2 regions of the Brucella oryzae genome follow, and region 2 is predicted to be linked to the other one. Evidence: riboswitches for the same ligand, from Rfam matches in the RefSeq annotation. Region 2 holds a riboswitch; the other holds the start of a gene.

Region 1 (7,567 bases), on a different contig from region 2:
AACGTCCGAGGCCGACATTCTGTTCGACGGTCAGGTGGGCAAATAGGTTGTTTTCCTGAAACACCATCGAAACAGGCCGGCCCGCTGGCGAAAGTTCACTGACGTCTTTATCGCCGATGAAGATATGACCGGATTGCGGAAATTCAAAACCGGCAATCAGGTTGAGAAGTGTGGACTTGCCCGAACCACTTGGCCCGACAACCGCGGCTATGACACCGCCCTTTATCGTTGCATCGAAATGCATGGCGGCTTCACCATAGCTGAAACGGACGTCATCAAGACGAATTTCGGCAAGGGGGTTCATGGCGGCATTCATCCGAGCATTCATGGAGACGGCGTTTCCTTTCGGGATGCGCGATCCGCGATCATCATCAGCGCGAGGCAAAGCAGCCCGAGAATAAGCGCCAGACCCGCCGCGTCGAATGTGCGATAGCTGCCCATGCGCTGCAAGAGGAGGTAGGGCAGCGTCAAAAGCGCGTCACTGCCGAACAGGGCGATCGTGCCGAGATCGCCGAGGGAAAGCGCCATGGCAAAGGCAAAGGCCATGCCGAAAGGTTTGCGGATCGAAGGCCAGTCGATGAGCCGGAGGCGGTTGAAGCCACGAATGCCCAACTGTGCGCAAAGCCGGTTGTGGCGGCTGGCCGCTGTGTCCCATGCGGGTCGCAGAAGACGCACGGCAAAGGGCATGGCCATCGCCGCATTGACGGTGACGACCATGAACGGTGCCATCGCAAACGGATCGGTGAAGTGGCGAAGCAGGATGAACCAGCCTGCGCCGATCACGATTGGCGGCATGACGAGGATCAGGCTGGCGCCGGTATCGAAGATGTTGGCGAGTTTACGTTTTTTCACCGCTTCCCGTGCCGACACAAGCGCAAGTGACAGAATGACGGACAGCAAAGCTGCTGAGAAGCCGAGCGCGAGGCTGGTGCCAATGGCACGCCAGACCGTTCTTTCCGTCAATAGCCGCATAAGATCGGCGGCGAAACCGGAGATGACTACGCCTGCAATCGGCAGCGCGACATAGAGAAAGCCTATCCCGATAACGACGGTGTTTGAAACACGTTCAGCTGTGGATGCCTTGCCGTAGCGTCGCGGTGTCGCCGCGTGGGTGAAAGCTTCTTCGGATGGGCTACCGGTCAGGCGTAGGGCTAGAAGAACGAGCAATGTCAGTGCAAGCTGCGTGAAGGTGAGGGCGACAGCACGACCCGGATCGAAATCGAAATGCAGGCTCTGGTAGATTGCGACTTCCAGCGTGGTGGCGCGGGGGCCGCCGCCGAGTGTCAGCACGGTCGTGAAGCTCGTCACGCAGAGCATGAAGATGAGGCCGATCATGCCCGGCAGGTTGCGGCGGATCACCGGCCATTCGATAAGCCGGAAGCGCGCCCGATTGCCCATGCCAAGCTGCGCGGCAAGCTTCCAGTAATCGGTTGGTATCGATTCGTAACCAGCCAGAATGAGACGGACTGCGAGCGGCATGTTGAAGAAGATATGGGCGATCAGTATCCCGGTAATGCCGTAGATGTCCGGCTGGAACGGATGCCCCGCAGCTTCTGACAGATGGGCAATGAACCCGTTGCGGCCATAGATGCTGGTGACGCCAAGCACGGCGACGAGGGCTGGCAGAGCAAGCGGCAGGGCAAAGAGGCGGAGGATCAGCCCGCGCCCCGGAAAGCTTGCTTCGGCATAGAGTGCACGGGCGACCGGCACCGCAAACAGCACGGATAGCAGGCTCGAAGCGATTGCCTGCAGGATTGTGAAGCGGGCAACCCGCCACAGATAGGTGTCGAAATTGGCAGCGACGTCGAAACCGCTGCTGCCCGCTTCGAATGCCAGTGCGACAAGCGCCCCACCGGCAAGCACAACCAGAAAGACAAGCGCCAGCGCACCCATGGCCGGTTTCGCGGCGGATATGCCTTTCGAGCGGTGCTGTGCCGGAAATGTCGTCATTTACTGGTCGCGGCCAACCATTCATCAATCCATGACTTGCGGTTTTTGGCCACCTCGTCGGAAGGGAAGAGAAGCGTCTTTTCCGGTTTCGGCAACGCGTCGAAAGCAGTTGGAAGCGCGGCGGAAGTCTTGCCCGCCGGATACATCCAGTTGGTCTCAGGGATGACATCCTGGAAACCGGGGCCGGTCATGAATGCCAGAAACTTTTGCGCCAGAGGATTTTTCGCGCCGGTCGTGGTTTGAGCGGCCAGCTCGATCTGGAGATAATTGCCTTCAGGATAAGCCAGAGCCTTATAGCGCTCAGTCTTTTCCGCGATCATGTGATAGGCGGGAGATGTCGTATAGGACAGCACCATTGGAGCTTCGCCCTTGGTGAAGAGGCCGTAGGCCTCCGACCAGCCGGGCGTGACGGTCAGGATACGCTTTTGCAGTTTCTGCCAGGCCGCTTCCGCCTCATTGCCATAGACTGACTTCATCCAGAGCAGCATACCTAGCCCCGGTGTCGACGTGCGCGGATCCTGCAGTACGATCTTCTGGGAAGGATCGCCTTCGACGAGTTCCTTCAGGCTCTTCGGGGGATTGGGTAGTTTTTCCGAATCGTAGACCACGGCGAAATAGCCATAATCATAGGGAACGAAGATATCGTCCTTGAAACCGCCCGGAACGCTCACATTGCTCTGGTCGATGCCGCTTGGAGCAAAAAAGCCGGTGGCGCGTGCTTCGGTCGTCAGATTGGTATCGAGACCGAGAACGATGTCGGCTTTGGTATTGCTGCCTTCAAGCTTGAGACGATTGAGGAGCGCAACGCCATCGGCGGATGCAATCCATTCAACTTCACAGTCGCATTCCTTCTCGAAGTTTTCCTTGACCTTCGGTCCCGGACCCCATTCGGCGACGAAACTGTCATAGGTATAGACGGTGAGCTTGTCTTTCGCCTGCGCCGAAGTCGTCAAAGCGACGGCTGCGGTAAATGAAAAGGCCAGCAAAGATAAAAGCCGCATCACGGCACTTCCTTTCTTTTATTACAAGAGGATCGAGCGCCGTTTATGGAGCGTCTAATCCCTCCGCCGGTGCAAACCGGATCAGGTTCAGCGGGTTGGCCGTTTTATTCAGCATTTCCGGACGCAAAACCGTTTTACACTTTTGCTGGAAATGCTTCTGGGCCTCTCAGCCATCCGCGAAAGCAGACGGCACCCCGTTAGAGCGGTTGCGACAATAATCTTTCACAACGGGAAGGGCAAGACATAGCAATGGCAGCGAATGCAGGCTTCCGGCGCGGATTTGCTCGTGTTATGAGCGGCTTATGAGCACATTCGTCATTCTTCTCGGCGGCGACCTGATCGTGACCGATCGCCTGAAACGCCAAATTGCCGGTGCGCGTATTCTCGCTGCCGATAGTGGGATCAGGCACGCCGTCGCGCTTGGTGTCGAACCGGAGCTGTGGCTTGGGGATTTTGATTCGGCCTCCGTACAGCTTCGCGCGCAATATGGACACGTGCCGCAAAAAACGTTCCCCTCCGCCAAGGACATGACGGACGGAGAGCTGGCCCTTGAGGAAGCCTATAAGCGCGGTGCGGATCGAGTGATCCTTTGTGGAGCCTTCGGGGGACAGCGCACCGATCACACGCTTCTGCATCTGACTATGGCGACGGCACAGGCCGCAAAAGGGCGGAACGTGCTTCTGTCCAGCGGATCCGAGGAAGCCTGGCCCTTGCCGCCGGGAGATTATGTTTACGACTTTCCCGATGGAACGCCGTTCAGTGTGATTAATTTCAGCACCGTCGAAGGCCTTTCGATCACAAATGCGGAGTGGCCGTTAGATAATGTGACACTGCCCTTCGGCTCTTCATGGACAGTATCTAACGTAGTTCATGGAACACTTCGTGTTACTGCGCATTCTGGATTGGCGATACTTATCGCCAACTTGGCGATGGAAGAAACACCGCGCTGAACCCGCTAACCTTATCAATCGAAAGAGCTTGACGCTGACGAGCGAAACGTATTGTAAATGGGCCAAGCGGGTGTCATCTGCTTTACGCCGAAATTGGGGACGCAAAGTCGGTGATTAGTTCAACTCTTGTAGGAGATGTTTCAATGAAATCACGTCTTACGATGATTGCTGTTGCTGGCGTGCTCGCGTTCTCGACGGCTGCATGCACGACGAATGAACAGCGCACGGCCGGTTACGGTGTTGGTGGCGCAGCACTTGGTGCTCTCGCCGGTGGCGCAATTGGCGGCAATGGCCGTGGCGCGCTTGCTGGCGCCGCTATCGGCGGCGTTGCCGGTACTCTTCTCGGTGCGGCCCAGACGCGCAATGGCACGCAGTACTGCCGCTATCGCGATCCGTATGGCCGCATCTATGAAGCACCTTGCCAGTGACACTGGGCCAGTAATTGCTGGATAAATAAGTTTGCTGACAGGTCGGGGAAACCCGGCCTGTTTGTTTTTAACGGGCCTTTTCGTACCGTTCCATTTGACAGAACGGCTTTTGTCGCGGACAAGCAGGGCCGAATTTGAAACCCTGTTTATCGAAAAGAACCATGGCACCACCACTCCTTCGCCTCGACCAGATCAAGCTCACCTTTGGAGGCACGCCGCTTCTGGAGGATGCCAGTCTTTCGGTGAGTGAAGGCGACCGTATAGCGCTGGTCGGACGCAACGGCTCGGGTAAATCCACCCTGCTCAAGATTGCAGCCGGCATGGTGGAAGCGACAGCGGGCGAGGTTTTCAAACATCCGGGTGCAACTATCCGCTATCTGCCGCAGGTGCCGGATATGGATGGCTTTGCCAATGTCCGCGCCTATGTCGAGGCAGGGCTGGGGCCGACCGACGATCCGCATCGTGTGACCTATCTGCTTGAACATCTGGGGCTGACCGGTGAGGAAAAGCCGGATCATCTTTCCGGCGGCGAGGCGCGCCGCGCTGCTCTGGCGCGGGTGATCGCACCGCAGCCCGACGTTCTGCTGCTGGACGAGCCAACCAACCATCTGGATCTGACCACCATCGAATGGCTGGAAAGCGAACTGCGCCAGATTCGCTCGGCTATCGTTTTAATCTCGCATGACCGCCGCTTTCTGGAGAATGTCAGCCGGGCGACGGTCTGGCTGGATCGTGGCATCACACGCCGTCTTGAGCAAGGTTTTGGCCATTTCGAGGAATGGCGCGACAAGGTGCTGGAAGAGGAAGAGCGGGATCACCACAAGCTCGGACGCCAGATTGCGCGCGAGGAGCACTGGCTGCGCTATGGCGTGACAGCGCGGCGCAAGCGCAATATGCGCCGCCTCGGTGAATTGCATTCCATGCGCGCTGATTTTCGTAATCACCGCAAGGCACAAGGAACGGCGGTTCTGGCGGCAAGCGACGCCAGGGAATCCGGCAAGCTGGTGATCGAAGCCAAGGGGCTGAACAAGGCCTATGGCGAGCGTGCTCTGGTCAAGGATTTTTCGATCCGTGTGCAGCGCGGTGATCGGATTGGTCTCGTTGGACCAAACGGTGCCGGAAAGACGACACTTCTGTCGCTTTTGACCGGCAAGCTTGAACCGGATTCCGGAACGCTGCGGCTTGGCGTCAATCTCGAAATGGCCGAACTCGACCAGAAGCGCGAAAGCCTCAATCTGGACGAGACGCTGGCGCATTATCTGACGGATGGGCGCGGCGAAAGCCTTATCGTCAACGGTGAGCAGCGGCATGTCGTGTCCTATATGAAGGACTTTCTGTTCCAGCCCGAACAGGCGCGCACGCCCATTCGCGAGCTTTCCGGTGGCGAACGTGCCCGCCTGATGCTGGCCCGCGTTCTGGCGCGGCCCGCAAACCTCCTCATCCTCGACGAACCTACCAATGATCTCGATATGGAAACCCTCGATCTGCTGCAGGAGCTGGTCGCAGGCTTTCCCGGCACAGTCATTCTGGTCAGCCATGACCGTGATTTTCTGGATCGCACTGTAACGTCGGTGATTGCGCCGGAAGGTGACGGGCGCTGGCTCGAATATGCGGGCGGCTATGCCGACATGATGGCGCAGCGCAAGGAGCAGGCCTTGAGCCGCCGCTCGGTCAAGGTGTCAGGCGGTCGAAGTGACGAGAAGTCGGACGAGGATGCACCGCAGCAGAAGCGGGAGGAAAAGCGCAAGCTTTCCTACAAGCAGAAATTTGCGCTCGAAACCCTGCCAGGCAAGATGGATGCGCTGGCAAAGGAAATCGCGGTGCTGGAAGGAAAGCTTGCCGATCCACAGCTTTATGCCAAGGACCCGGCGCTTTTTGCCAAGACCGCCGATCTTCTTGAGAAGAAGCGCGCCGAAAATGCCGCCATGGAAGAAGAATGGCTCGAGCTTGAAATGCTGCGAGAAGAAATCGAAGGGTAAATCTGCCCTTCGATGCCTTGAAATTTAACTGCTGGCCTTGTTCAGCAGGGCGATTTCATCGTCGCTGAGTTTCAGTTCTGTTGCGGTGATCAGTTCGCCGAGCTGGGCCGAGCGTGTTGCGCTGGCGATGGGGGCCGTGATTGACGGCTGCGCGATCAGCCACGCGATGGCGACCTGTGCCGGCGTGACGTCGAGATTGCGGGCCACGTCATCAAGTGCGGCAATGATCCGCGAACCCCGGTCCGTCAGATATTTCTCGACCGATTTGCCGCGCGCGCTTTGTCCCAAATCCGTAGCAGAACGGTATTTACCGGTCAGAAATCCTGCTGCGAGCGAATAATAGGAAATAACGCCAAGCTCGTTGTCACGGCAGATTTTCGCAAGTCCGTTTTCGAAATCCGCGCGATCATAGAGATTATAAAGCGGTTGCAGGCTTTCATAGCGGGGCAGATTGTTGGTCCGGGCGACGTCAAGCGCTTTGGTCAGTCGCTCGGGCGTGAGATTGGACGCACCGATGGCGCGGACCTTACCTGCTTCGATCAGTTCTTTATATGTGCCGAGCACATCCGCGAATGGCGTTTCTGGATCGTCCCAGTGCGATTGATAGAGGTCGATGTAATCCGTTTGCAGCCGTTTGAGGGAGGCATCGACCGCTTTGCGGATATAGGCCGGGGAAAGGCCTTTCTCGTCGGGACCCATCTCGGAGCCGACCTTGGTGGCAATAACGACTTTATCGCGCAGGCCACGGGATTTCAGCCAGTTGCCGATAATGGTTTCGGATTCGCCGCCGACATTGCCGGGCGCCCAAGCGGAATAGACATCCGCTGTGTCGATGAAATTGAATCCGGCGTCGACGAACCGGTCGAGAAGAGAGAACGATGTCGCTTCATCGACCGTCCATCCAAATACATTGCCGCCGAAGCAAAGCGGCGAAACATTGAGTTCGGTACGTCCGAGCTTCCTGAATTCCATACACCTATCCCCTTCCTCCGAATACGGATCGCGGACGATCCTGGGGTTTCTATTTCAGGAAGACGGAAGGCTCCGGGAAGAGCCGAAATCAGCTCATGCCAAGTGCGTCCATATAGAGCTGCAGCATGGCCTCTTCTTCCTGACGTTCATGGTCTTCTTTTTTACGCAGACGAATAATGGTCCTCACGACCTTGCTGTCAAACCCTGAGCCCTTCAATTCCGCGTAAACTTCCTTGATATCATCGCCGATAGTCTTTTTTTCTTCTTCTAGGCGCTCGATGCGCTCG
Region 2 (7,567 bases):
CGGCCTGACTTTCGCGCTGCGCGAGGCGCTTTACGGTCTCGACCAGATTGCGGCTTTTCTCGACAAGCTGCCGGAAGAAGAAACCCTGCGCGGCAAGATGGAAGCGCTGCTTCTGGCCGAACCGAAGAATTGGGAAAAATACTATCACGGCGACGCGGAGGAACTGCGCCTGCAACGCCATTTCTCCTATAGCGACCGCATTCGCTATTACTGGCCACATCCGGTCGCAACCGCTGCCGTCGATGCGCTTTTGAAACGTCTGGAAGGCCGCAAGATACCGGAAACGCTGATCAGCCAGTATCTCGGCACGCTTTATCCGGCGGTCGCATCGGGTGCAGTTGAAGCAACACCGCATGCCCTGATGGTGGAAGCCGTCCGCAACGTCGTGCGCACTTACGGCAAGGCTGTCGGAACGCACTGAAGTAAAAAGCGCGGCTCAGACCGCGCTTTTTTTTCAAGCTTTTATCGGGCGATAACGATATCCTAAATCGGCAATCTGTTGTGCGCGGCAGGTATTTTCAGACCAGTATTGCTGCGATTCTGGATGAAGGAATGCACGTCCCCGGCGGGCATTGGCCGACCGGTCAGGAAGCCCTGAACCTCGCCAAAACGCTCGGTTCTCAAACGTTCCAGCTGCTGTGCCGTTTCTACACCTTCAGCCGTGGTAACAATATTGAAGCCTGCGCCAAGCGTTGCCACGGCCTGGATGATGGCCAGATCGCGCGTATCCACCTCGATCCCGGAAACGAAACTGCGATCGATCTTTATTTTATCGAACGGAAATGATCGCAGATAGCTGAGCGAAGAGTAACCGGTTCCAAAATCATCCATCGCAATGCGAACACCCAGTCGGCGAAGTTCGAACAGGAGCTCGATATTGTTCTTGCTGTTCGAAAGAAAAACCGACTCGGTGATTTCAAGCTCGAGCCTGTCCGGGGGCAGGCCTGCCGCTTCAAGGGCATCCGTGACTGAGCGCAAGAGCGTCGTCTGATTGAACTGGACCGGTGAAAGATTGACCGAAACCTTTATGTCCTCCGGCCACAGCGCAGCTTCCCGACACGCCATTCCCAGAACCCAGTCTCCGATCGGCCCGATCAATCCGGTTTCTTCCGCCAATGGAATAAATTCTGCCGGTGAAACCATGCCACGGTCAGGATGACGCCAGCGAATCAGCGCCTCAAAACCCGAAATCCTGCCGCTTTCAAGATTGAATATCGGTTGATAATGAAGCTCGAACTGTTCCTCCAGCAGGGCCTGGCGAAGTTCGCCCGTCATAACGTGGCGCTTCTCCGCGGCCAGGCGCAAGGAGTGCTGATAGAAACGAAATGTGCGGCGTCCACCGGATTTTGAGGCATAAAGCGCAAGATCGGCATTGCGCATCAGCCCATCGGGATTGTCGCCATGCAACGGCGCCTGGGCAATACCCATGCTGCAGGTGACAAATTCAGAATTGCCCACCAGCTTGAACGCATCCTGAAAAGCCGAAAGGATCCGGTCAGCAAACATCGCGATTTGCCCCAGCGTTCCACTGCGATAAACGATGGCGAATTCATCGCCGCCCAACCGCGCGATGAATTCATCCGAAGTCGTGATTTGCTTCAGACGATGCGCCACTTCCTGCAAAAGTTGGTCACCCGCCTGATGACCGATACTGTCATTGATGTTCTTGAAATGATCGATATCGAGATAAAACAATGCGAAGGGTTCTGAATCCCCGCCCTTTTTCAACAGGCTCTCGACATGGTGGGCAAAATAGGCACGGTTCGGCAGGCCGGTTAGACTGTCATGCATGGCAATATGTGCCATACGTTCCTCAATCTCGCGCCGTTCAGTTATATCCTCAACGAGGCCGATCAAATAGCGGGGTTCATTGCCTTCGACGGGCGGGATCGAACATTTGATGATCCGCATCGTTCTCGACGTTCCGTCCTTGCGCTCGACCTCGCGTTCGACGCTTAACACATCCCGGCGTCGCATTGCCATGCGATCTTGCTGGCCGAAGGCAATGGCCTCGCGCTCGGGAAATAGTTCAAGGTCTGTCGATCCGATAGCTTGATCTATCGCCTGCCCGCTCGCAGTTGATGCAGCCTGATTGTAAAGCACATAACGGCCATCGTCGTGCATATCCTTGACGAAAACACCGAGCGGCAGATTGTTGACGAGACTGTCCAGCAAGGTTTGGGCGTGGTTTGCCTGACGATTGGCCTCTGCCAACTCTGTCCTATCCTGGACAATAGCCAGAATCGCTTCCTTGCCGTCGAATATCACCTGGCGCCCGTAAGTCAGAACATCGATGGTTTCACCATTGGCGCGCAGATGCTGCCAGCGCTCGGGCCGCTCAAGATCGCTGCGGTCCCGAATTGCAGTCAGCATTCTATCCCGTTCGGTTTGTGGCCGAATATCGAGCACTGTCATGCCTGGAATTTCGTCTGCGGTATAGCCGTAGAGCGTGTACGCAGCATCATTCATAACGATGAAACGCAGTGTTTCCGGGTCATAAACCCACATAGGTGTCGGGTGTGTCGTGAAAAGGATACGGAAGTCCGGTTCGGACGTGCGCGCCATCGTGTCTTCAGCCGAAGCCGAAGCGCCCCTTCCCTTCCTCATCCTAAACCCCTCATCCGACTGATCCTAAAGGACAATTCCGACCTGCTTCATGAGCAGACCGTCTCGTTTCATAGCACTATGAGCAACACGTGGAAGATGCACCCCGACCATAGATTAAAGCTGAGAATTTTAATAAACCATATACAAATTGAGGGTCGATTTAAGGATTTTCTTTAAAACTGCATTTTTCCATCGCTTGACCGGCTTCAACTTCCGGCCTATGCCTATAGATGCAAAATTCGTTGGGGTGCCTCGCAAGAGGCTGAGAGGCGCGTTCTCGCGTTAACCCATTGAACCTGATCCGGGTAATACCTGCGTAGGGAACGGAGTTTGATGCGTCGCGGACGGGATTTATCCCACTCGGAGCTTACGCTCCCTACAGGTTCATGACGTCTCATCTTTCCGTTCGGAATGAGAGACGATAGAATGGACCAAAAACACAGTTTCTCCCGAACCCAAAACCATAATGGCCAGACACGGTCTGTGCCCACCTGCGTACCTCCCATCTGTGTGACCATTGCCGGTTCCGACAGCGGCGGCGGCGCCGGGATTCAGGCCGACCTCAAGACGTTTTCGGCGCTTGGCGCCTATGGCGCGAGCGTCATTGCTGCCGTGACCGTACAGAACACCTGCACGGTGAGCGCGGTGCACGACATCCCGCCCGCCATCGTCGCGGGGCAGATCGATGCGGTTTTCAGCGATCTCGACGTGGCGGCGGTGAAGATCGGCATGGTTTCCGTGCCTGAAACCATTGAAGCCATCGCGCGCGGCCTTGCCCATTTTTCCGGCCCCGTCGTCGTCGATCCGGTGATGGTGGCAAAGTCGGGTGACCGGCTTTTGAGCGAAAACTCCATTGCGCTTCTGCGACAGAAACTCATTCCGCTCGCCACGCTTTTGACCCCCAACCGGCCCGAAGCGGCCTGCCTGCTCGGCTGTGGTCTGGCGCTGGATGATGCAGACGCCGAACAACAGGGCCACGCATTGCTCGAACTCGGCGCGAAGGCGGTTCTGATGAAAGGCGGCCATGCGGAAGGCGAAATCTGCGTCGACCTGCTGGTGCGCCGCGATCAGCCGACGCTGCGTGTCGAAGCGCCGCGTATCCGGACCGGCAATACCCATGGCACAGGCTGCACGCTTTCTTCGGCCATTGCTGCGGAGCTTGCCAAGAACCTGCCGCTCGAAAAAGCAGTGCTGAGCGCTCATGCCTATCTGCAAGGGGCAATCCGCGCCGCCGATACGTTGAAGATCGGACACGGCCATGGGCCTGTGCATCATTTCCACGATCTCTGGACAATCCGAACGGAGGAGATTGCATGATGCGCGTCACTGTCATCGGAGCGGGCGTCGCCGGGCTTGCCACCGCCGCCGAGTTCACCGATCAGGGCCATGCCGTCACCGTCATCGCCAAGAGCAGCGAGATTGGCTCGGACAGCTGCTCGTGGTTTGCGGGTGGAATGCTGGCACCCTGGTGTGAGGGTGAGAGCGCAGAAGAGCCGGTCGTTCGCTTGGGACAGGAAGCAATCGGCTGGTGGGAACAGCACGTTTCGACAGTCCATCGCAAGGGCACGCTTGTACTCTCGCACACACGCGATGCGACCGAACTTCGTCGCTTTGCCCGCAGGACAGAGGCATTTGACACCATTGATCATGAGCAGATCGATACGCTCGAACCAGACCTTGCAGGCCGTTTTCGGCAGGGACTTTTCTTCGCGGCAGAAGGCCATCTCAACCCACGCAAAACATTGATTGAGCTTGCCGAAAAACTGCAGAAGAAAGGCGTGGTCTTTCATCTGGGGCAGGATGCGAAAAACATAAAAGTCGAGGCCGATATAACCGTCGATGCACGTGGCCTTGCAGCGCGTGATCAGCTGCAGGATCTACGCGGCGTCAAGGGCGAGATGCTCATTGTCCGCTCACGCGACATCAATCTCAGGCGGCCCGTCCGCCTCCTGCATCCGCGCATTCCCCTCTACATCGTACCACGCGGCGACGGTGTGCACATGATCGGCGCGACGATGATCGAAAGCGACGACCGCCACGGCATAAGCGTGCGCTCGACACTGGAACTTTTGAGCGCGGCTTACGCCTTGCATCCGGCATTCGGCGAGGCGGAAATTCTAGAAACCGGCGTCGATGCGCGCCCGGCCTTTCCCGACAATCTGCCCCGCGTAAAACGGCGCGGCAAAACCATCTATGTCAACGGGCTTTACCGCCACGGCTTCCTGCTTTCGCCGGCGATAGCGCGCATGGCGGTCGCAGCTGCGACCATGCCCGAAACTATGCCCGAATTTGTGGAGGATTATGCATGACAATCGTGCTGAACGGTGAAGTCATCACCACGGCAGCGACCAATCTGGCGGCGCTGCTCGCCGAGATCGAACTGGACGAAGCCGTGGTCGCAACCGCGCTGAACGGCGAATTCGTGGCAAGCGACGAGCGCGCCGCCGCGATCCTGTCGGCTGGTGATCGCATTGAGGTTCTCGCCCCGATGCAGGGAGGCTGAGATGCTCGAATTCTATGGTCAAAAATTTGAAAGCCGCCTGCTGCTCGGCACGGCGCAATATCCATCGCCCGCTATTCTTGCCGATGCGGTGCGCGCATCGCGGGCGGGGATCGTGACCGTGTCGCTGCGTCGCGAAAGCGGCGAGGCCCGCGCCGGGCAGGACTTCTGGGCGCTGATCCGGAAACTGGGCGTGGCTATTCTGCCCAATACGGCAGGCTGTCACACGCCGCGTGAAGCCGTGACCACGGCCAAGATGGCGCGTGAAATCTTCGGCACCAGCTGGATCAAGCTGGAAGTGATCGGCGATCACGACACGCTGCAGCCCGATCCGTTCGGCCTTGTGGAAGCAGCGCGCACGCTCTGCGACGACGGTTTTGAGGTCTTTCCCTATATGAATGACGATCTGGTCGTCGCGGAAAAGCTCATTGAAGCTGGTTGCAAGGTGCTGATGCCCTGGGGCGCGCCCATCGGCTCGGGCCGTGGCCTCAACAATCCTTACGCGCTGAAGACCATGCGGGCGCATTTCCCCGATATTCCGCTCGTCGTGGATGCTGGCATCGGCGTGCCATCCCATGCGGCAGAGGCGATGGAGCTGGGCTATGACGCCGTGCTCATCAACACCGCTGTCGCCAAGGCAGGCGATCCCGTCGCCATGGCGCGCGGTTTCGCGCTTGCGGTCGAAGCCGGGCGGCTCGCTTTCGAGGCCGACGCCATCGAAGCGCGCGACATGGCGGCCCCCTCCACTCCCCTTCTCGGAAAGGCATTTCTGTAATGGCCCTTGATCCGTTCTACCCTATCTTCGACAGCGCCAAGTGGCTGGAGCGCATGGTGCCGCTCGGCGTCAGGCTGGTGCAGTTGCGCGTCAAGGACAAGACCGAGCCCGAACTGCGCAGTGAAATCCGCGCCGCACGGGAAATCTGCCTTGCACATGACTGCCAGCTGATCGTCAACGACTACTGGAAGCTCGCGCTGGAGGAAGGTTGCGACTTCATCCATCTCGGACAGGAAGACCTTGACGATGCCGATCTCGACGCCATTCGCGCCGGTGGTTTGAAGCTCGGCGTTTCAAGCCATGACGAGGCCGAACTCGATCGCGCTTTGTCGGTAAAGCCAGACTATATCGCGCTCGGCCCCATCTACCCGACCATTTTGAAAAAGATGAAATGGCACGAACAGGGCCTCCCCCGCCTTGGGGAATGGAAGGCGCGGATCGGCAACATTCCGCTCGTCGGCATCGGTGGCATGAGCGTTGAACGCGCGCCAGGCGTTTTCGATGCGGGCGCCGATATCGTTTCCGTCGTCACCGACATTACCCTTAACCCCGATCCGGAGGCCCGCGCGCGGGAATGGATCGAAATTACACGGCCCTATGTAACTTAGAGCGGTTCCGGTTAAACGGAATCGCTGGAACCGCTCTAACTATCTGTTTTGTCGCATTATCTTACGCAAAACCGCTTCGCACTTTTGCTGGAAATGCTCTAGTTTCTGGAGGAAACATTGAAAAAACTGGTTTTTGCAGCGCTCTTCAGCGCCACGGCTTCGTTTGCCCTGATTTCGGCTCAGGCCGCCCAGGCGGGCGACAGGCTGAAGCTCATCCTCGACTGGTATGTGAACCCCGATCACGGGCCGATCATCGTTGCCGACAAGCTCGGCTACTTCAAGGATGCCGGGCTGGATGTGGATATCGTCGCGCCTGCCGATGCTTCGACACCAACCAAGATGGTGGCGGCGGGACAGGCCGATCTCGCCATTTCCTATCAGCAGCAGGTACATCTTCAGGTGCATGAAGGCCTGCCGCTTGTTCGCGTCGGCACGCTGATCGACTCGCCGCTCAACTGCCTGATGACCCGCGACGACGGATCGGTGAATGCAATTGCCGACCTCAAGGGCAAGAAGATCGGTTATTCGGTCGCCGGAACCGAGGAAACTTTGCTTGGCACCATTCTTGGCCAGCACGGCGTCAAACTCTCCGATGTCGAACTCATCAATGTGAATTTCTCGCTGGCGCCATCGCTGATGTCGAAGCAGGTCGATGCCGTGATGGGCGCTTATCGCAATGTCGAATTGAACCAGATGGCTGTCGAAGGCGTTCCCGGCAAATGCTTTTTCGTCGAGGAGGAAGGCGTGCCGGTCTATGACGAACTGGTCTATGTCGCCGCCACGAACAAACTGGATGCGGCGGAAAAGGACAAGATTTCGCGCTTCCTCGCCGCCACCGAGAAGGCCGCGCAATATATCGTCAATCACCCCGAGAAGAGTTACGAGGTCTTTGCCTCCTACAGCACGGAACTGAAGGACGAATTGAACCAGCGCGCGTGGAAAGACACGGTTGCCCGCTTCTCGCGCGCGCCTGCAAGCCTCGATTATGGACGCTGGCAGCGTTATGAGGCCTATCTCAAGGAGCACAATCTGGTGCCCTCCATCCTGCCGGTCGAAAAATTCGCCATCGATGTCAAT

What was found. A riboswitch is a leader RNA that binds a small molecule or an ion and turns the genes downstream of it on or off. The one in region 2 is predicted to bind thiamine pyrophosphate.
Region 1: linked by a shared signal. The riboswitch ahead of thiB (thiamine ABC transporter substrate binding subunit) and the one ahead of thiD (bifunctional hydroxymethylpyrimidine kinase/phosphomethylpyrimidine kinase) in region 2 are both predicted to bind thiamine pyrophosphate.

Annotation. Positions count from the first base shown of each region.
Region 1 covers NZ_JBHEEO010000011.1:109,264-116,830, reverse strand. The annotation lists gene thiQ (thiamine ABC transporter ATP-binding protein) at 1-304, opposite strand, end outside; gene thiP (thiamine/thiamine pyrophosphate ABC transporter permease ThiP) at 325-1,950, opposite strand; gene thiB (thiamine ABC transporter substrate binding subunit) at 1,947-2,951, opposite strand; TPP riboswitch at 2,993-3,158, opposite strand; gene JNC70_RS13660 (thiamine diphosphokinase) at 3,254-3,901, shown strand; gene JNC70_RS13655 (YMGG-like glycine zipper-containing protein) at 4,045-4,329, shown strand; gene JNC70_RS13650 (ABC-F family ATP-binding cassette domain-containing protein) at 4,491-6,308, shown strand; gene JNC70_RS13645 (aldo/keto reductase) at 6,333-7,280, opposite strand; gene JNC70_RS13640 (DUF2312 domain-containing protein) at 7,369-7,567, opposite strand, start outside.
Region 2 covers NZ_JBHEEO010000002.1:79,169-86,735, forward strand. The annotation lists gene JNC70_RS02260 (D-tagatose-bisphosphate aldolase, class II, non-catalytic subunit) at 1-421, shown strand, start outside; gene JNC70_RS02265 (putative bifunctional diguanylate cyclase/phosphodiesterase) at 484-2,607, opposite strand; TPP riboswitch at 2,841-2,947, shown strand; gene thiD (bifunctional hydroxymethylpyrimidine kinase/phosphomethylpyrimidine kinase) at 3,034-3,924, shown strand; gene thiO (glycine oxidase ThiO) at 3,924-4,916, shown strand; gene thiS (sulfur carrier protein ThiS) at 4,913-5,110, shown strand; gene JNC70_RS02285 (thiazole synthase) at 5,112-5,882, shown strand; gene JNC70_RS02290 (thiamine phosphate synthase) at 5,882-6,490, shown strand; gene JNC70_RS02295 (ABC transporter substrate-binding protein) at 6,608-7,567, shown strand, end outside.